DNA from 4 places in the Streptomyces sp. NPDC001137 genome. Region 3 is predicted to be linked to each of the others. Evidence: riboswitches for the same ligand, from Rfam matches in the RefSeq annotation. Region 3 holds a riboswitch; each other region holds the start of a gene.
The links. A riboswitch is a leader RNA that binds a small molecule or an ion and turns the genes downstream of it on or off. The one in region 3 is predicted to bind cobalamin.
Positions count from the first base shown of each region.

Region 1 (5,174 bases), on a different contig from region 3:
TCGGGGACCTGATTTTCACCGGGTTCGTGCACTGGACCGGCCTGGACACCGGGAGCCTGGACATCGGGCTGCCGAAGCCGCCGCCGCTCGACTGGGCAGACGTCCTGTGGGTCCTGCTGATCGCGCCGGCCCTCGCCCTCCTCATCCACTGGGTGTTCGTGGGCGGCAGGTTCGTGGCCGGCTTCGTGACGACCCGGACGGTGCGGAACACCATTCTGTGCGCGCTGGGGGCGGCGGCCTCCATCACCCTCTACGCGGTCGCCACCGGCCGTTCGCCGGCCGACGCCGCCATGTCGGGGGAGGCCGCCCTGGCCGGCCTGGCGCAGCACCCGCACGCCTGGTCGGTGGGTGCCCTCGTGGCGGTGCTGGTGTTCAAGGCCCTCGCGTACACCTTCTGTCTGGGCAGCCTGCGCGGTGGCCCCGTCTTTCCCGCCCTGTTCCTGGGCGGGGCAGCCGGTGTCCTGCTGGCGCCGCTGCCCGGTCTGGGGCTGGTGCCGGCGATGGCGGTCGGGATGGCGGCGTCGGTGACCGCGGCCCTGCGGGTGCCCGTGAGCAGCGTGGTCCTGGTCGTGCTCCTGCTGGGCAACGTGGACACGGTGGCGCTGGTGGTGCTGGCCGCCGTGGTGTCCTTCGTCGTGGTTCAGCTGCTTCCGCAGGGGCCGAGCATCCCCGCGTTCGGCGCGCCGCCGGCCGGTCGAGCGCCTCGTCCGGGCGTGTCGCAGCCATCGTGAGCGAGGCTGGGTGAATGCCTGCGGGACATCGCCGGAGCCGGCCCGGCTCGCGCGAGGGCGTCGACGTATACGAGCGTGCAGAGGCTGAACGCGCCGTCCGAGCCCCGCAGCCCGTCAGCAGAGCCGCCGGGTCGCAGCCGCCGCGCCCCCTCGGGCCGACGCGAAACACCATGGGCCGTCGGGAGGTGCCCGCGACTCGATGACCCGCATGGGGTACCGCAGCCTCGTCCGGATCCTCGACATCATGTTCCTGATGTGCCGGCCGTGGACTCAGCTGGTTCCGGGGATGACGTAGTAGCTCAGCCACGGGGACTGGCCGGGTGTGAAGGCGACAGACGCCTGTGTCGCGAGGTAGAAGCTCTCTCCGCCGATCTGACCGCGCTGGTCCTGACCGGCTGGTGTCAGCACGCAGTCGGCGTTGGTGTAGAGCCGGATGTCGTAGAGCGTGTAGTTGTCCACGCTGTAGGCGCCGCCCGGCAGACGATGGCATGCCTCGACTGCCGGGCTCTGGATCGCCACCTTCCGCTTGGCGGGTGTCGTGTAGACGAGCTGACCCATGGCGGAGTCCGAGCAGCCCGCTGCGGCGAGCAGGAGAACGACGGCTCCGGCCCCGCGGCCGACGTGGCGACGACAGATCATGGCGACGAGTCCTCGTCTGTGCAGGAATTCAGCGAGAGGCCTGCGGCCTCTTCGGCCACGCTGCCGTGATCCGGTCGGGGGTGCCGTGCGGTGGTGGGCTGAAGGGGTGGCGCGGAGGTCGCGGGTGACACCGGTAGGCCGATGTGGCGGCCGTGCTGCTCGGGGCGCAGCGAGCTCGGGGCGCCCGATGTCGGCTCCGCGCTCGTGTGCACATGTTCCAGGCCGGACGAACAGCAGCGCGGTGTGATCGGGAGCCGGTCGCCGCCCGCGTGCTGGTACGTGAGGGGCGCCCTGGACCTCCTCGGCGGTCAGGACCCTGCGCGGCTCCCGAGCCCGCCGCTCGGCAGGGCGTCGTAGTCGGGCAGCGGCAGGGTGCCGCGGGCGGGTGGGTCTTGACTCTCACGTCCTCCCGGCGTCAGCGGCTGCCCGGCCCGCCGCTCCCGAACGCCCCGCTGTTGCCCTCGCTCCAGCGCTTGCGCTGCTGCGACCCACTCGTCCTGCTCGGCGTATTGCCGTGACCGGGCAGCTCGTGCGGGGTCAGCCGCTGCTCGCTGCGGGGTATCTCGGCGGGCTCACGGTTCTCCTGTACCTCGCGGACCGGGCCGTCGTCCGGCAGTTGCGGCTGATCCTCCGGGCGCGGCGGAGCGGGTTCACGGCGACGGATGCGGGCGCCCAGCCAGAAGGCACCGATCAGCAGGGCCACGACCGCCACCCCCACGACGACCAGGCCGATTCCCAGGGCGCCGCGGCCTGCGGCGATGTCCATGTCCATCCATGAGGTGCTCATGGGCACGCGGGTACCCATGGGACCCGGTGCGAACCGGCCCGGCCGGCCCGAGTCGACGGGATCGCGGTCACCGGTGTTTGAGGGGGTCGGTGACGGCAACCCGCCAGGTGTGACTTCGACGACCCAGCAGGAGCTCTTCCGGTTCCTGGAGGACCGCTTCGCCTGCGCGCAGGCGTGCACCGAGTGCGCACGCGCGTGTGCGCTGCGCGCGAGCCTCGTGGACCCGGACGGCACGGAGGAGCAGGAACTCGTACGACGCAAGGGCATCATGTGCGCGGAGGTGTGCGACGCGACCTGCCGTGTGCTGTCCGAGCAGAACAGCCTGGACGAGGCCGCCATCCGCATCCAGGTGGAGTGGTGCCGCACCGTGTGCCTGGAGGGTGCGCACGCCTTCGACCGGTTTCCGGGCGCCGAGGACGGCGCGAAGGCCTGCCGGCAGTGCGCCGAGGCGTGCACGGAATTCCTCGCCACCCTGAACTGACGCTCACGGCGCACCGACCGGCTGCCCGAGCCGCACGTTCCAGCGCCCCGCCCTGCCGCTGAGCCCGACGGCCGTCAGCGGCGGGACGTCCGCGCGCCAGAACGCCGACTCCGGCGCCCCGAGCGCCCGGACCACCGCGGCCCGTACGGCCTCGGGTTCGACAACGGCGATCGTCCGGCCCGGTGTCCGCGCGACCGCCTCCAGCCAGCCCGCCACCCGGTCGCACAGCGCCGTCACCGACTCCCCGCCGTGCGGCGCCGCCGCGGGGTCCGACAGCCAGCGGGCCAGCGCCTCCGGCTCGCGCTCGCTCACCTCCGCCAGCGTCGCACCGCGCCAGCGGCCCGCATCCAGGGCCGCCAACTCCGGCGCGTCCACGGCGTCGAGGCCGAGGGCGCCCGCGGTCTCGCGGCAGCGCACGGTGGGGGAGACCCAGACCCGTTCCGCCGCCGGGAGCGTGCCGGCGGCCGCCCGTGCCTGCCGCAGCCCGGAGGCGTCCAGCGGGCAGCCGTCGTCGAAGCGGGCCTCCCTGAGGGCCGCCGTGATCGCAGGTGAGACCAAGATCACTCGGCTCGTCATACGTCCATCCCCGCCCTCGACATCCCTTCAAATCCCTGGCCCTGACGAGAAAAACGGCTCACCAGGGGCGCTCACGGCCGCCCCGTGCGCCCTTGGCCCCACCTCTGCTTCGCGGTACCTTCTCGTGGATATTGACGACGGCACAGCGGAAGCCGGTGGAAGTCCGGCACGGTCGCGCCACTGTAAGTCCGGTACGCACCCTGGGTGCGCACCGGGTGAGTCAGACCCGCCCCGTCGTCGCGTGCACCACCGAGACGGGACGCGAGTTCCCCAGGAGGGCCTGCCATGGCGCAGTCTGTCGCTCAGCCGACCACCACCCCCACCGCCGTACCGGCAAAGCTGCCGATCGGCGCGATCGTCCCCTGGGCGGTCTTCTTCGGCATCCTGATGCTGGTTCTGCTCTACTTCGTCGGCGCCGAGCAGGGCGCCACTTCCGTGATGAACGGATCCGACGTGCACGAGTGGGTGCACGACGCCCGCCACCTGCTCGGCTTCCCCTGCCACTGAGGGCGGCGAGAAAGCACAGCCGCTCATGAACTCGGCAACCGTCCGCAACCTCCTGGTGCGTGGCATGCTCGCGGGGCTCGCCGCGGGCCTGCTCGCCCTGGTCGTCGCCTACTTCCTCGGTGAACCGCGCGTGGATGCGGCCATCGCCTACGAGGAGGCGCACTCCCACGAGCACGGCGTCGAAGCCGTCAGCCGCACGATGCAGTCCACCGCGGGCCTGTCCACCGGTGTCCTGGTCTACGGCGTCGCGTTCGGCGGCATCGCCGCCCTCGCGTACTGCTTCGCGCTCGGCCGCATCGGCCGCTTCGGGCCGCGCGCGAGCGCGCTGCTCCTGGCGGCCGCCGGCCTGATCACCGTGTACGTCGTGCCGTTCCTGAAGTACCCGGCCAACCCCCCGTCCGTCGGAGACCCCGACACCATCGGCAAACGCACCACGCTGTACTTCCTGATGGTGGTGCTCAGCGTGCTGCTGGCCGTGGCCGCCGTCATCCTGGGCAAGCGCCTGGCGCCCCGCCTGGGCAACTGGAACGCCACGCTCGCCGCGGGCGCGTTCCTCGTCCTCGCCATCGGGCTCGCGTACGCGTTCCTGCCGTCCTTCAACGAGGTCCCCAAGGACTTCTCCGCCACCCTGCTCTGGCAGTTCCGACTGGCGGCCCTGGCCGTCCAGTTGACCTTGTGGACCTCCTTCGGGCTGGTCTTCGGGGTGCTGGCGGAGCGGGTGCTCGCGCCGAAGCCGGCGCGGGCGAACGGCGCTTCCAAGGCAACTCCCGTCGCCCATTGACCCGTTCCACCGGTTCACTTGGCAAAGGGCCCCCGGTCGACGACCGGGGGCCCTTTCCCTGTCCCTCGCCATTCCCAATTTCTGGAACACGTTCTACGGTGTGCGCCGTCAGGACCGGCCTGGGAAGCCTGGAGGCGCCGTGCACCTCGAATACACGCCCGAGCAGCAGCGGCTGCGCACCGAACTGCGCTCGTACTTCGCCGAGTTGGTGCCGGACAACGCCTACGCACGGCACGGCGACCCGGCCGCCCAGAAACGCTTCTACCGCGAGACCATCCGACGCCTGGGCACCGACGGCTGGCTCGGCGTGGGCTGGCCGAAGGAGTACGGCGGGCGCGGGCTGACCGCGATGGAGCAGTTCATCTTCTTCGACGAGGCCGCCCAGGCCGGCGTACCACTGCCGCTGATGGCGCTGAACACCGTCGGGCCGACGATCATGCAGTTCGGCACGGAGGAGCAGAAGGCGTACTTCCTGCCCAAGATCCTCGCCGGCGAGATCGACTTCGCGATCGGCTACAGCGAGCCCGACGCGGGCACCGATCTCGCGTCCCTGAAGACGCGCGCCGTACGGGACGGCGACGAGTACGTCGTCAACGGCCAGAAGATCTGGACCACCAACGGCGACACCGCGGACTGGGTGTGGCTGGCCACCCGCACCGACCCCGAGGCACC
Region 1 covers NZ_JBEPBA010000017.1:44,522-49,695, forward strand. The annotation lists gene ABT254_RS29530 (chloride channel protein) at 1-731, shown strand, start outside; gene ABT254_RS29535 (hypothetical protein) at 1,002-1,370, opposite strand; gene ABT254_RS29540 (DUF6479 family protein) at 1,786-2,157, opposite strand; gene ABT254_RS29545 (four-helix bundle copper-binding protein) at 2,267-2,638, shown strand; gene ABT254_RS29550 (histidine phosphatase family protein) at 2,642-3,214, opposite strand; cobalamin riboswitch at 3,315-3,497, shown strand; gene ABT254_RS29555 (CbtB domain-containing protein) at 3,500-3,721, shown strand; gene ABT254_RS29560 (CbtA family protein) at 3,747-4,502, shown strand; gene ABT254_RS29565 (acyl-CoA dehydrogenase family protein) at 4,642-5,174, shown strand, end outside.
Region 1: another riboswitch for cobalamin. It lies ahead of ABT254_RS29555 (CbtB domain-containing protein); the one in region 3 lies ahead of ABT254_RS25965 (ribonucleoside-diphosphate reductase subunit alpha).

Region 2 (5,174 bases), on a different contig from region 3:
CCACATCAAGGTCCGAACCGCGGGCGACGCCACGACCTGCACGGCCTCCCTGGCCTCCTACCTGGCCCACGGCCCGTCCTTCGCCACCTCCGGCGAGCAGGTCTTCGTCGACTTCGACTCGGTGACGGTCAAGCAGGGCCAGACCGACTCCCTCGACATCGCGGTGCCCGACGCGGGCTGCTTCGCGCAGATCGACCTCTACCGGGGCGCCGTGAAGTTCGACGGCAAGCTGGACGCGAAGGACGGCTTCGAACACGGCGATCTGCCCAAGGGCCCCGACCACCCGGTCATCAAGGACAAGCTCATCGCCTCCTGGAACGGCGGCACGAAGGACTGCACGAGCACCGAGTCGCAGCCGCCGTCCACCCCGCCCGCCTCGACCCCGCCGGCCGGGCAGCCCTCCACGCCGGCCGAGGAGAGCCCCACCCCGACTCCGAGCGCCTCCGAGTCGACGCCGAGCGGGCCCGACACCCCGGTCGCCTCCGCGTCGACCACCGCTCCCGCGGCCACCACGAGCGGCGGCGGTGGCCTCGCGGAGACCGGCGGCGGCAGCGACTCCGGTCTCATCGTCGGCGGCGCCACGGCGCTCCTGGCCGCCGGCGGGGCGATCGTCGTCGTGACCAGGCGCCGCCGCACGGCCCACCGGTGATCCGCCCCCGCCCGACCGGCCGGCGGACATCCCGATAGCCACTCCCGATACGAACGCCCCGGAGACCCCCGCTCCGGGGCGTTCGTGCCGCCGGATCCGCGGACCGGTCAACTCCCGTCCGCGGCACAGTGCCTGAGCAGCAGTCGTACGTCGTCGTCGACGACCTGGTAGCGCACCACGCGCCCTTCCTTCTCGCCCGCCACGACCCCGGCCGCCCTGAGCAGCCGCAGCGCCTGTGAGACGGCGGGGTCGTTCATGCCGGTCGCGATCGCCAGGTCGGACACGGCCAGCGGGCCGGTGCGGTGCAGGGCGAGCAGCAGGGCGAGCCGCTTGGGATCGGCGAGCAGGGAGAAGCGGTCGGCCCAGGTCCGGACGTGCTCGGCGTCGCCGATGGCCTCGATGGCCTCGCACACCCGGTGGCCGTCGATCGTGCGGCGGTCTGCGCGGTCGGCCGGGACGAGATGCATACGGCCATCCTCGCAGGCGCCTCCATGTGATCTTCCATACCTGCGCAGGTATGCAGCTATGCAGGGGAAGCCCAACGCCCCTACGGTGGGCGGGCCGTGGTGTTCGGGAAGTCGGTGCCATGCCGACGCGGCCCTCGCCACTGTGATCGGGGAGTTCGTCGCCCACGTCCCGCGAGGGACAGCCACTGGCCGCCAAGGCGGCTGGGAAGGCGGGCGGCGGACGTACGACCCGTAAGCCAGGAGACCGGCCACGGCATCTCACGAGGTGATCCACGAGGTGCTGGAGCGTGACCGCATGACCCTGCCCGGGACGTCCCTGCCCGAATCCGAGGCGCCCGTCTCCTTCCGCTGGCGGCGCGAGGACACCGTGAAGACGGTCGGCCTGATGGCGGTGATCGCCGCCCTGCACGTCGTCGCGTTCGGCATCCTCTTCCTCCTGGTCGTCCCCGGGCACTACGAGGTCGGCAACAAGGCCTTCGGGCTCGGCCTCGGCATCACCGCGTACACGCTCGGCATGCGGCACGCCTTCGACGCCGACCACATCGCCGCCATCGACAACACCACCCGCAAGCTGATGGCCGACGGCAAGCGGCCGGTGTCGGTGGGGTTCTGGTTCGCGCTCGGGCACTCCAGCGTGGTCGTGGTGCTGGCGGCGATGATCGCGGGCGGCACCCAGCTCGCCGACAAGGTCATGAACGAGCACTCCCGCACCCACCAGGTGCTCGGCTTCATGGGTACGACGATCTCGGCGACGTTCCTCTATCTCGTCGCCGCGCTGAACCTGGTCGCCCTCGTGGGCATCCTGCGCGTCTTCCGGGCGATGCGGGCGGGGACGTACGACGAGAAGGAGCTCGAACAGCACCTCGACTCCCGCGGCTTCATGAACCGGATCCTCGGCCGCCTGACCAGGTCCATCTCCCGCCCCGGCCAGATGTTCCCGCTCGGCTTCCTCTTCGGCCTGGGCTTCGACACGGCGACCGAGGTCACGCTGATGGTGATGGCGGGCTCCGGCGCGGCGGCCGGGCTGCCCTGGTACGCGATCCTGTGCCTTCCGCTGCTCTTCGCGGCCGGCATGAGCCTGTTCGACACGCTCGACGGCACGTTCATGAACTTCGCCTACCAGTGGGCCTCCTCGAACCCGGTGCGCAAGGTGTTCTACAACCTCACCATCACCGGGCTGTCCATCGCCGTCGCCTTCTTCATCGCCACGATGGAACTCTTCGGCCTCGACCTGGCCAACGTCGGCTACATCATCGTCGGCCTGTTCGTGGTGGTGTGGGTGGCGGCGGTGGGGTACTGGAAGGCGGCGCGGGTGGAGCAGCGGTGGGCGGCGCCGACCGCGCCCCCAGCGGAGCGCTAACGCTCCACTGTCTCCAAATACAGCTTCACGAAACGGTCCACGTCGACCTCCAACGCCACGTCCACCAGCGGCTGTCGACGGGCTCCCTCGTGGATCTCGGACTCTCCGGGGCGGGGGCGGCGGTCCACTATCGTCTGGCCGCGGGTCGGGCCGGGGGCGAGGGAGACCTCGACGGGGAGCAGGCGGGTGGTGATGCCCGCGGGGTCGACGACCGTGCAGACCGCGCCCGCGTCCCCGAGGCCGCCGGCCTCCTCCGCCTCGGGGGCCTCGCCCGGGTGGGCCGGCCGGTGGGCGAGGAGCTCGCCGGCCAACCGGGTGCCGGGATCGGTGCTCGCGCGCAACCGGTGCACATCGGCGCCGGGGACGACGACCTGCGTGAACACGTCCAGGCCGTACATCGTGATCGGTACCCCGGCGGTGAGCAGGACGGCGGCCGCCTCCGGATCGTGCCAGACGTTGAACTCGGCGACCGCCGTGGCGTTCCCGGTGGCCGCCGCGCCCCCCATGAACACGATCCGCTCGATGTTGCGGGTGACTTCGGGGTGGGTGCGCAGCAGCAGGGCGATATTGGTCAGGGGCGCGGTGGGGACGAGGGTGACCGGGCGCGGCGAGGCGAGGATCTCCCGGCGCAGCAGGGTCACCGCGTCCACGTCGGCGGGGGTGCGGGTGGGCGCGGGCAGGCCGAGGTCGCCCATGCCGTCGGAGCCGTGCACATGCCGCGCCGAGCGCGCCGGCTCGATCAGCGGGCGCTCGGCTCCGCGGCCGACGGGGATGTCGGGGGCGCCGGCCTGTTCCAGCACGGTGAGGGTGTTGCGGACGACACCGTCCACGTCCGTGTTCCCGGCGACGCAGGTGACCGCGCGCAGGTCGATCCCCGGGTGGCGGACGGCGAAGAGCAGGGCCAGGGCGTCGTCGACACCCGTGTCGCAGTCGATGATCACCGGGATGGGCTGACCGGTCACGGCCGGGCTCCTCTCACTACGACGACACGGGTCGCTACGACACGGGCTGCGCGCCGGGCGCTACGACAGTGACCTTACGCAGCCGCCCACAGTTCGGCGCCACGGGTCCGGACGCACTCCCCGATCCCCTCCAGCAGCCGTTCCACCGGTACGGCCCCCGGCCGCCGTCCGTCCCGCAGCCGCAGGGCCGCCAGGTCGCCCCCGGCCTCCCGTTCGCCGATCACCGCCTGGTACGGCACCAGGCGCGCGGCCCGGATGCGGGCACCGAGGCTGCCCTGCTCGGGAGCGGCCACCTCGGCGCGCAGCCCGCGTGCCAGGGCCCGCCGTACGAGGTCGTGGGCCTGCTCCTCCTGAGCCTGCGACACCGGCAGCACCACGAGCTGGACGGGCGCGACCCAGGCCGGGAAGGCCCCGCCGTGCTCCTCGATCATCTGCGCCACCGCCCGCTCCACGCTGCCGATGATGCTGCGGTGGACCATCACCGGCCGGTGTTTGGCGCCGTCGGCGCCGATGTAGTGCAGATCGAAGCGTTCGGGCTGGTGGAAGTCGATCTGGACGGTGGAGAGGGTGGCCTCGCGGCCGGCGGAGTCGACGACCTGGACGTCGATCTTGGGCCCGTAGAAGGCGGCCTCGCCCTGAGCCGCCTCGTACGCCACACCGGCGCCCGCCAGCACCTCCTCCAGCAGCCCGGTGGCCCGTTTCCACAGCTCCGGGTCGGCGACGTACTTGCCGCCCTCCCCCGGCAGGGACAGCCGGTAGCGGGCCGCGCGGATGCCGAGGTCGGCGTAGGCGCGGCCGATCAGCTCCAGCGCGTCACGGGCCTCGTCCACGGCCTGTTCCAGGGTGCAGAAGATATGGGCGTCGTTGAGCTGGATGGACCGTACCCGGGTCAGGCCGCCGAGCACCCCGGACAGCTCGGAGCGGTACATGCCGCCCAACTCGGCGATACGGAGCGGCAGTTCGCGGTAGCTGTGCGACCGGGACCGGTAGATGAGGGCGTGATGGGGGCAGAGGCTGGGCCGCATGACGACCTGTTCGCCGCCCAGGTCCATCGGCGGGAACATGTCGTCGCTGTAGTGCGACCAGTGCCCCGAGATCTCGTACAGCTCGCGCTTGCCGAGGACGGGCGAGTACACGTGCCGGTAGCCGGCCGCGCGTTCCCGGTCGCGGATGTACTCCTCCAGGGCGTGCCGCACGATCGCGCCGTCGGGCAGCCAGTACGGCAGTCCCGCGCCCATCAGCGGGTCGGTGTCGAACAGGTCCAGCTCACGGCCGAGCCGACGGTGGTCGTACATGGTCTCTCTCCTCCTGGTACGGGGCGAGCGACCCACGACGAAACCCCGGGGCACTCGCCCCGGGGCCTTTGACATCCAGTCCATGGATCAGCGCGCCGGGACACTCTCCGGCGTCGTCGTGAGGAACGACTGTGCGCGCTGCATGGGAGGACGGTACCGCAGGGGCGGAGGGGGTGCGAGGGGTTTTTGCGCGGGGCTACTGCATCATTCCGGGGGACAACCCCCGGACCCCCAGCAGAAAAGCAGGTCCGCGGGGGCGACTCCGGCGGACATCGCGCGGCGAACCTGAGTAACCCGGACGGCCCGGCGCGCTGGTGGGGCGTCGTGCGCGGTGGTCCCTTGGAGACCTGACCGATCTTGAGGTGGCCAGGAGGCGTCCGATGACCCGCATCCCGTCCCGTGTCCTCGTCGTCGCCGCGATGTCCGCGGGGGCGCTGGTGA
Region 2 covers NZ_JBEPBA010000011.1:195,228-200,401, reverse strand. The annotation lists gene ABT254_RS23565 (LAETG motif-containing sortase-dependent surface protein) at 1-649, shown strand, start outside; gene ABT254_RS23560 (ArsR/SmtB family transcription factor) at 757-1,116, opposite strand; cobalamin riboswitch at 1,197-1,383, shown strand; gene nicT (Nickel transporter NicT) at 1,412-2,476, shown strand; gene ABT254_RS23550 (nucleoside hydrolase) at 2,473-3,438, opposite strand; gene thrS (threonine--tRNA ligase) at 3,513-4,808, opposite strand; gene ABT254_RS23540 (hypothetical protein) at 5,114-5,174, shown strand, end outside.
Region 2: another riboswitch for cobalamin. It lies ahead of nicT (Nickel transporter NicT); the one in region 3 lies ahead of ABT254_RS25965 (ribonucleoside-diphosphate reductase subunit alpha).

Region 3 (5,174 bases):
TGTACACGGCGTACACCTTCGTCGCCGTACCCGCGGCGATCTACGCGGCGGGCGCGGCCGGCTTCTTCGCCGTGCCCTACACGATCCTGGTGTACCCCCTGATCTTCACGTTCCTGCCCCGGCTGTGGTCGGTCTCGCACCGGCACGGGTACGTGACCACCTCGGACTTCGTGCGCGGCCGCTTCGGCTCGAAGGGGCTGTCGCTGGCGGTGGCCGTGACCGGCATCCTGGCGACGATGCCGTACATCGCGCTGCAGCTGGTGGGCATCCAGGCCGTCCTCGACGTGATGGGCGTCGGCGGCAGCGCGAACTCCAACTGGTTCGTGAAGGACCTGCCGTTGCTGATCGCCTTCGGTGTGCTGGCGGCCTACACGTACTCCTCGGGCCTGCGCGCCCCCGCGCTGATCGCGTTCGTCAAGGACGCGCTGATCTACATCGTCATCGCCGTCGCGATCATCTACATCCCGATCAAGCTGGGCGGGTTCGACGAGATCTTCTCCAAGGCGGGCGGGAAGTACGCGGCGGCCGGCGCGGGCGGACTCGTCCCGGCCGCGGCGAACCAGTGGACGTACGCCACGCTGGCGCTGGGCTCCGCGCTCGCGCTGTTCATGTACCCGCACTCGATCACCGCGACGCTGTCCTCGAAGAGCCGTGACGTGATCCGCCGCAACACCACCATCCTTCCGCTGTACTCGCTGATGCTGGGCCTGCTCGCGCTGCTCGGTTTCATGGCGATCGCGGCCGGGGTCAAGGTCACCAACGGTCAGCTGGCCATTCCGCAGCTGTTCGAGAACATGTTCCCGAGCTGGTTCGCGGGCGTGGCGTTCGCCGCGATCGGCATCGGCGCGCTCGTCCCCGCGGCGATCATGTCCATCGCGGCCGCGAACCTCTTCACCCGCAACATCTACAAGGACTTCATCAAGCCCGACGCGACGGCGGAGCAGGAGACCAAGGTCTCCAAGATCGTCTCGCTGCTGGTGAAGGTGGGTGCCCTGGTCTTCGTCCTGACGATGGACAAGACGGTCGCGATCAACTTCCAGCTGCTGGGCGGCATCTGGATCCTGCAGACCTTCCCGGCCCTGGTCGGCGGCCTGTTCACGCGCTGGTTCCACCGCTGGGCGCTGCTCGCGGGCTGGGCGGTCGGCATGGTCTACGGCACGCTGGCCGCCTACGGTGTCGCCTCCCCGACCAACCCGGGCCAGAAGCACTTCGGCGGCTCCAACGCGAACATCCCGGGCCTCGGCGAGATGGGCTACATCGGCCTGACGGCGTTCGTCCTGAACGCGGTGGTCGCGGTGGTGCTCACCTTCGTCCTGAAGGCCCTGAAGGCCCCCGAGGGCGTCGACGAGACGAAGCCGGGGGACTACACGGCGGACGCGGGCGACCCGGGCGTCCAGGTGGAGCTGCCCCCGGCGACTGCGGGCGCGTCCCACTAGCGGTTACGGCGATCGGCGGGCCGTCGGAGAAATCCGGCGGCCCGTTGTCGTACCCGTCCGGCACACTCGGGACCATGGACATCGTGATCAGACAGGCGGAACCCGGCGAGTACGAGGTCCTCGGCGAGATCACCGCCCAGGCCTATCTCCAGGACGGTCTGCTCACCTTCGGCGAAAGCGACTGGTATCTCGCCGAGTTGAGGGACGTCGCCAAGCGGGCGGCGGCGGCCGAGGTGCTGGCGGCCGACCTGGGCGGCCGGCCGGTCGGCGGCGTCACCTACGTCCCGTCCACCGGCCCCATGGCGGATCTGGCCGGCCCGGGAGAGGCCGAGATACGCATGCTCGCCGTCGACCGGGCAGCCCGTGGCCGAGGCGCCGGAGAAGCCCTCGTACGCGCCTGCATCGACCGGGCAAGAGCCGCGGAGCGCACCGGCATCGTCCTGTGCACCCAGCCGGTCATGCACGCCGCCCATCGCATCTACGAACGCGCCGGCTTCGTCCGCGCCCCCGAGCGCGACTGGAAGCCCATCCCGGGTCAGGACTTCACCCTCCTCGCCTATGAGTTGACGCTCTGACACGCTCCGAAGTCGCCGCGACACAACATATGGGGGTGCTACCCACACCCGGCACAAGATGTATGCTCATGCTCGCTGTCGCCGCAGGGGAATCCGGTGCGAATCCGGAACTGTCCCGCAACGGTGTACCCATACGTGTTCGCACACATATGGGCGTCAGTCCGAGGACCTGCCGACAGTGCGCCCGGCCGCCGTGGCCCGGGTGCTTCGACGTCCGGGCCTCGTGGAGTGGGCCGGTGGACGCGACGCCGTGCGCGCTCGTGACTGCCCCCTGCCCTCCGCAAGGCCCCCGTGCCGAGCGAGGGAGAGCCTCACGTGACCATCGCGCCAGCAGACCCGGTTTCAGCCAGCGCCGCCGTGGCCGACGACGGCCTGGGGGCCGCGCTGCTGCGGACCCTGACCGAGCTGACCGCCGACCTCCCCGACGCCGACCCCGGCCGGGTCGCCGCCGCCGCGCTGCGCGGCCGGTCCGCCCGCGCGGACGAGACGGAGCTGCGCGAACTGGCCACGGAGGCGGCCGCCGGCCTCATCTCCGAGGACCCCGCCTACTCGCAGCTGGCCGCCCGGCTGCTGACGATCGGCATCGCCGCCGAGGCCGCCTCCCAGGGCGTCAGGTCCTTCACCGAGTCCGTCGCCGTCGGGCACCGCGAGGGCCTCATCGCCGATCGCACGGCGGAGTTCGTACGGGTCCACGCCGACCGCCTCGACGCGCTCATCGACCCTCAGGCCGATGACCGTTTCGGCTACTTCGGCCTGCGCACCCTGCACAGCCGCTATCTGCTCCGGCATCCCATCACCCGAAAGGTCGTCGAGACGCCCCAGCACTTCATGCTGAGGGTGGCGAGCGGACTGGCCGAGGACGACACCACACGCGCACTCGAGGAAGTCGCGGCCCTCTACCGGCTCATGAGCCGCCTCGACTACCTCCCGTCCTCCCCCACCCTCTTCAACTCCGGCACCCGGCACCCCCAGATGTCGTCCTGCTACCTCCTCGACTCCCCGCTGGACGAGCTGGACTCCATCTACGACCGCTACCACCAGGTCGCCCGCCTCTCGAAGCACGCCGGCGGCATCGGCCTGTCGTACAGCCGCATCCGCGCCCGCGGCTCCCTGATCCGCGGCACCAACGGCCACTCCAACGGCATCGTCCCGTTCCTGAAGACCCTCGACGCCTCGGTCGCCGCCGTGAACCAGGGCGGCCGGCGCAAGGGCGCGGCCGCCGTCTACCTGGAGACCTGGCACTCCGACATCGAGGAGTTCCTGGAGCTGCGCGACAACACCGGTGAGGACGCCCGCCGTACGCACAACCTGAACCTCGCGCACTGGGTCCCGGACGAGTTCATGCGCCGCGTGAACGCCGACGAGCAGTGGTCCCTGTTCTCCCCGGCGGACGTGCCGGAGCTGGTGGACCTGTGGGGCCAGGAGTTCGACGCCGCCTACCGCAAGGCAGAGGACGCGGGGCTCGCGAAGAAGACCATCCCCGCCCGTGACCTCTACGGCCGCATGATGCGCACCCTCGCGCAGACCGGCAACGGCTGGATGACCTTCAAGGACGCCGCCAACCGCACCGCCAACCAGACCGCCGAGCCGGGCCATGTCGTCCACTCCTCCAACCTCTGCACCGAGATCCTGGAGGTCACGAACGACGGCGAGACGGCGGTCTGCAACCTGGGCTCGGTCAACCTCGGCGCGTTCGTGGCCGATGGGGACATCGACTGGGAACGGCTGGACGAGACGGTCCGCACGGCCGTGACCTTCCTGGACCGCGTGGTCGACATCAACTTCTACCCCACCGAGCAGGCGGGCCGTTCGAACGCCCGCTGGCGCCCCGTGGGCCTGGGCGCGATGGGCCTCCAGGACGTCTTCTTCAAGCTGCGCCTGCCCTTCGACTCACCGGAGGCGAAGGCCCTGTCCACCCGGATCGCCGAGCGCATCATGCTCGCCGCCTACGAGGCCTCCGCCGACCTCGCCGAGCGGAGCGGTCCACTGCCCGCCTGGGAGAAGACCCGCACGGCCCGCGGTGTCCTGCACCCCGACCACTACGACACCGAACTCACCTGGCCGGAGCGCTGGGCGGCCCTCAGGGAACGCATCGCCGCCGTCGGCATGCGCAACTCGCTCCTCCTCGCGATCGCCCCCACCGCCACCATCGCGTCGATCGCGGGCGCGTACGAGTGCATCGAGCCGCAGGTCTCCAACCTCTTCAAGCGCGAGACCCTCTCCGGCGAGTTCCTCCAGGTCAACTCCTACCTGGTGAAGGACCTCAAGGAGCTCGGCGTCTGGGACGCCCGCACCCGTGAGGCGCTGCGCGAGTCGAACGGCTCGGTGCAGGACTTCGCCTGGATCCCGGCCGACGTACGCGCCCTGTACCGCACGGCGTGGGAGATCCCGCAGCGCGGGCTCATCGACATGGCCGCCGCCCGCACCCCGTTCCTGGACCAGTCCCAGTCCCTGAACCTGTTCCTGGAGACGCCGACCATCGGCAAGCTCTCCTCGATGTACGCGTACGCCTGGAAGCAGGGCCTGAAGACGACGTACTACCTGCGCTCCCGCCCGGCGACGCGGATCGCCCGAGCCGCCCGGGCGACCGTCCCCGTGCAGCAAGCAGCCGACCCCGAAGCGGTCGCCTGCTCCCTGGAAAACCCCGAGTCCTGCGAGGCCTGCCAGTAATGACCACCCGTAACGCCAATCTCCTCGACCCGGGCTTCGAGCTGACCCTGCGCCCCATGCGCTACCCGGACTTCTACGAGCGCTACCGGGACGCCATCAAGAACACCTGGACCGTGGAGGAGGTCGACCTCCACTCGGACGTGGCCGACCTCGCGAAGCTCACGCCCGCCGAGCAGCACCTGATCGGCCGCCTGGTCGCCTTCTTCGCGACGGGCGACTCGATCGTGGCGAACAACCTGGTGCTGACCCTGTACAAGCACATCAACTCCCCGGAGGCGCGGCTCTATCTGAGCCGCCAGCTGTTCGAGGAGGCGGTCCACGTCCAGTTCTATCTGACCCTCCTGGACACCTATCTGCCCGACCCGGAGGACCGCGCCGCCGCCTTCGCGGCCGTCGAGAACATCCCCTCCATCCGCGAGAAGGCCCAGTTCTGCTTCAAGTGGATGGACTCGGTGGACAGCCTCGACCGCCTGGAGTCCAAGGCCGACCGCCG
Region 3 covers NZ_JBEPBA010000013.1:193,939-199,112, forward strand. The annotation lists gene mctP (monocarboxylate uptake permease MctP) at 1-1,436, shown strand, start outside; gene ABT254_RS25960 (GNAT family N-acetyltransferase) at 1,511-2,011, shown strand; cobalamin riboswitch at 2,074-2,202, shown strand; gene ABT254_RS25965 (ribonucleoside-diphosphate reductase subunit alpha) at 2,327-4,681, shown strand; gene ABT254_RS25970 (ribonucleotide-diphosphate reductase subunit beta) at 4,681-5,174, shown strand, end outside.

Region 4 (5,174 bases), on a different contig from region 3:
CACAGCGCGTCCGTGTCCGCGTGCTGTTCGATCAGGTCGCCGAGCCGGTCGAGCTGCTCCTCGCGCAGCGCGGCGAAAGAGGTGTCGGGCGCCGGCACGAAACGACGGCCCGCGGCGGCCGCCACCTCGCGCAGAAAGGCCCGCCGGAACCCGTCCGACTCCAGCGAACCGTGCCAGTGCGTGCCCCAGGTCTGCCCGACCCGGATGCCGTCCAGGAAGGCTTCCCCGCCGCCTATGTCGGCGACCCCGTGATGGATCTCGTATCCCTCGACATGCTCGCCGAGGGCTTCCCCCACGGGACGGGTGAGGGTCTTCTCGCGGGCGAACCGCACCCGTACGGGCAGCACTCCGAGCGCTTCGACATGCCCGCGCCGGCTCTCGACCTCGTCCTCGATGTGCTCGCCGAGCACCTGGAAGCCACCACAGATGCCGAGGACGGGCCGCTGTTCGGCGGCCCTGCGGACCAGAGCGTCCGCGAGTCCCCGCTCGCGCAGCCACTCCAGGGCCTTCACCGTTCCCCGGGTCCCCGGTACGACGACGAGGTCGGCGTCGGCGAGTTCCTCGGGCCGGTCCACGAACCGCACCACGACGCCCGGTTCGGCGGCCAGGGCGTCCACGTCGGTGAAGTTGGACATCAGCGGGATCGCGCACACGGCGACCCGCAGCACGTCCTCGCCGACGGGCGGCGCGACGTTCGACTCCCGCACCGTCCCCCGAAGGGAGACCCGCAGTCCGTCCTCCTCGTCGATGCCGAGGCCGTGCTGAAAGGGGAGCACGCCATACGTCCGCCGCCCGGTGAGCCCGTGCAGCATGTCGAGCCCCGGCTCCAGGAGGCTGACGTCCCCCCGGAACTTGTTGACGAGGAACCCGGCGACGAGTTCCTGGTCCTCGGGCGAGAGCAGGGCGACGGTCCCGAAGAAGGAGGCGAAGACCCCGCCGCGGTCGATGTCACCGACCACGAGCACGGGAAGCCGCGCGTTACGGGCGATGCCCATGTTCACGATGTCGGTCCGCCGCAGGTTGATCTCGGCGGGAGAACCCGCCCCCTCACAGATCACGGCGTCATACGTGCCCCGCAACTCGGCCAGGCAGTCGAGCACGGTCCCCAGAAGCTGCTGCTGCCGCCCCCCGTGATACCCGCGCGCACTCAACTCGCCGACGGGCTTGCCCATCAGCACGACCTGGCTGCTCTGCTCGCCACCGGGCTTGAGCAGCACGGGGTTCATCAGCGCGGTCGGCTCGACCCGGCAGGCCTGCGCCTGCATGGCCTGAGCCCGCCCGATCTCGGCACCCTCACGCGTCACGAACGAATTGAGGGACATGTTCTGCGCCTTGAAGGGCGCCACCTTGACCCCCTGCCGCACCAGCCAACGACAGATCCCGGCAGTGACGACACTCTTCCCGGCATCGGAGGTGGTACCGGCAACGAGAAGCCCCCCGCCGCTCATGACACACCACCCTGCTGTCGCCCAACCGCTGTGGGCAGTCGTTCCGCCAGGGCGGAACGGGGCACAGCCCCCACCGCATCCGCTGTGGGCAGTCGTTCCGCTGGGGCGGAACGGGTGGGCACAGCCCCCACCGCCGGGCGCCGTGCGACCCGGCCCCGCAGCACCGCCCCAGCCGCACTGACCCCCAACGCCAGCCATCCGACCCGCCGCGACAACCGCACGGCACGCTCGATGTCGCCGACTTCCACGGCACGCCCCTCCCCGTTCAGCACAGGCCGATGCTCAACACGCCCCCCATACGACAAGGTCCCCCCGAGCCGCACCCCCAGCGCCCCCGCGAACGAAGCCTCCACGGGCCCGGCATTGGGGCTCGGATGCTTCGCGGCGTCAGAACGCCAGGCGCGTACGGCCCCCCGGCCGTCACCCCCGGCAGCGGCGGCCAGCACGGCGGTCAGACGGGCCCCCGGCCACCCCGCCACATCGTCCAGCCGCGCCGAAGCCCAGCCGTACCGCCGGTACCTGGCCGACTTGTGCCCCACCATGGCGTCGAGCGTGTTCACGGCCCGGAACCCGAGCAGCCCGGGCACTCCGCCCACGGCCCCCCACACCAGCGCCCCCACGACGGCATCGGAGGTGTTCTCGGCGACGGACTCCACCACCGCCCGCGCGATCCCGTCGGCGTCCAGGGCCTGCGGATCCCGCCCGCACAGATGCGGCAGCCTGGCCCGGGCGGCCTCGACGTCCCCGGCCTCCAGCGCCCGCCCGATGCCACGGGCCTCGCGCGCGAGCGAGGTCCCCCCGACAACGGCCCACGTGGCGGCCGCGGTCAGAGCGAGGGAGGCGGTACGGGACGGACGTACGGACCGCTGCGCGAGGGCACCCAGCGCAATGGCGCTCCCGGCGCACACGGCGGTGTGCAGCGCGCCCCACCCGCGATGGTCCCGCCACAACACCTGCTCCACGGCACCCGCGGCCCGCCCGAACACGGCGACCGGATGCCCACGGCGCGGATCGCCGAGCAGATGGTCACCGAGGAGGCCGGCGGCGGCGCCGTACGCGAAGACGCGATCGGCACGCATCGGCTCAGCCGGCCGTGGGATCGAGCAGGGACCTGGTCCTGAACCTCAAACGGCAGGCTGGCATGGCGACATGTCCTCACTCAGGGTGTCCACGCCCTGGTTCGACGAGACCGGCGGTGAGAGTTCCTGGCTCCCGGGGCTTACTACCCCGGTGACAGTGGCGGGACCGCGCCGGACTCGCACCGGCTTCCTCTCGCGCCGCCGTATATGGCTTCGGCAGTCCACCACGCCCCCGAACGGCAGTCAACTTGCCGTTGACCTGCGGCGGGGGAGTGTGCTGAGGCCCACACCCGGCGCTCGGACCCGCGCATGAAAAACCCGCGGGGCGAGGAAGCACGAAAGGGTGCTTCCTCGCCCCGCGGGACGGTGGGGAGGCGGTCCGGCCGCCTCAGGACTTGGCGATCACCAGATGGATCCCGTAGGCCACCGCCGCCGCGACCCCCGCGAAGGCCACGTACGCGCCGGCCACCGCGAGGGACGCCGAGTTGCCCTGCGCCACGGCCCGCTCGCGGCGCGACAGGCCCATGATGCCGAGGGTGAACAGGGCCACGAGGCCCACCGTGACCGCGAGGCTGACGCCGAAGACGGAGCCCAGGGCTGCCCAGTCGATCTTCATGCTGCTTCTCTTCCTTAAGTGCCGGGTGGGCGGGCTCAGACGGCCGCGGCCGGCGGGGTCGCCGGGTCGGGGGCGGCGGCCACGGGGGCCGGGGCGGGGATCGTGGCCGTCAGGCCCTCGGTCACCGTGCCCGTGGGGGGCGGGGTCACGGCGGCGATCGCCGTGGTCACCACGCCCGCGGGTTCGTCGGTCGCGTTGACGTTCGACGCGTCGACGACCTCGCGCCGGGAGACCTTCCAGATGGCCGCGCTGGCGACGACCAGGAAGACGGCGACGACGGCGGTGCCCCAGTCGCCGAGATCCGTCACGGACTCCGCGCCCGCACCGACCAGGGCCGCGGCCGGCAGCGTCAGGCACCAGGCCACGAGCATGCGGGTCGCCGTCGACCAGCGGACCACGCCGCCCTTGCGGCCGAGGCCCGCACCCATCACCGAACCGGAGACCGAGTGGGTGGTGGAGAGCGAGAAGCCGAGGTGCGAGGAGGCCAGGATGACCGTGGCCGCGCTGGTCTGGGCGGCGAAGCCCTGCTGCGGCTGGAGCTCGGTCAGTCCCTTGCCCATGGTGCGGATGATGCGCCAGCCACCGAGCCAGGTGCCGAGCGCGATGGCGAGGCCCGCGGAGAGGATGACCCAGGTGGGCGGGTCGGAGTCGGGGGCGACGGCGCCGCCGGCGACCAGGGCGAGGGTGATGATGCCCATCGTCTTCTGTGCGTCGTTGGTGCCGTGGGCCAGCGAGACCAGGCCCGCGGAGGCGATCTGGCCGACGCGGTAGCCCTTTTCGGCGGCCTTGCCGTCGGCCTTCTTGCCGAGGGTGTACGACAGCCGGGTCGCGAGCAGGGCTGCCAGGCCCGCGACGATCGGGGCGGCGAGCGCCGGGATGAGCACCTTGGTGACGAGCACGTCGCCGTGCACCGCGCCCATGCCGGCCGAGGCGATGGTGGCGCCGATCAGACCGCCCATCAGGGCGTGCGAGGAACTGGAGGGAAGGCCGACGAGCCAGGTCAGCAGGTTCCAGAGGATCGCGCCGACCAGCGCCGCGAAGATGACCTCGGGACGTATGCCGGTCTCGTCGACGAGACCCTTGGAGATCGTGTTGGCGACCTCCACGGAGAGGAAGGCACCCGCAAGGTTCAGCACGGCGGACATGGCCACCGCGACCTTGGGCTTGAGCGCACCGGTCGAGATGGTGGTGGCCATCGCGTTGGCGGTGTCGTGGAAACCGTTCGTGAAATCAAACGCGAGTGCGGTTACGACCACAATCGCGAGGATCAGCGAGAAGTTTTCCATTTACCCAGGCAATCGTTCGAAGTCAACGGTCGGTTGACCGTAGGCAACCTGGGTGAACGGAAGATGAACTGAGGGCGGCTGCACGATGTCTGAATGAGGGGGTCGCCGCTCCGCCCCGTCCCGGCGACCCCCGGTCTCTCGGCGCCCCTTGGTCAGTAGCCCCGGGCGAACTTCCTCAGCTGGGTCTGCGACCCGTTGAAGAGATTCTGGTCACCCGGCAGGTCGCCGCCGTTGTCGTACTGCCAGAAGGTCCAGAACGACCAGCCGGCCGGGAGAGAACCCGTGGCCCCGGAGCCGTGACGGGCTATCCACAGCGCGTGGTCGGAGGCGAACGCGCCGCTTCCGCCCGTGCAGGTGTTCCACCAGTGGGTGGTCGTGTAGATCACGGGATGGCGGCCGGTGAGCCGCTTCACCTCGCCGCTGAACGACTTGATCCAGCCGACCATGCGCGCCTTGCTCAGTCCGTAGCACCTGTGCTTGGCGCTGTACGGGTTGTATTCGATGTCGAGCGCGGGCGGCAGCGTCCAGCCGTCCGAACTCCACCTGCCGCCGTGGTTCACGAAGTACGCCGCCTGCGCCCTGCCCGACGACTTGTCCGGCAGTGCGAAGTGGTACGCGCCGCGGATGATGCCGGCGCTGCGGGCGCCGTTGTACTGCTGGCCGAAGTACGGATTGCTGTAGTTCGTGGACTCGGTCGCCTTGACGTAGACGAACCTTGCGCCCTTGGCCTTCGCGCTCGACCAGT
Region 4 covers NZ_JBEPBA010000029.1:56,991-62,164, reverse strand. The annotation lists gene ABT254_RS39635 (cobyric acid synthase) at 1-1,448, opposite strand, end outside; gene ABT254_RS39630 (cobalamin biosynthesis protein) at 1,445-2,527, opposite strand; cobalamin riboswitch at 2,628-2,769, opposite strand; gene ABT254_RS39625 (hypothetical protein) at 2,916-3,143, opposite strand; gene ABT254_RS39620 (inorganic phosphate transporter) at 3,179-4,429, opposite strand; gene ABT254_RS39615 (lysozyme) at 4,582-5,174, opposite strand, start outside.
Region 4: another riboswitch for cobalamin. It lies ahead of ABT254_RS39630 (cobalamin biosynthesis protein); the one in region 3 lies ahead of ABT254_RS25965 (ribonucleoside-diphosphate reductase subunit alpha).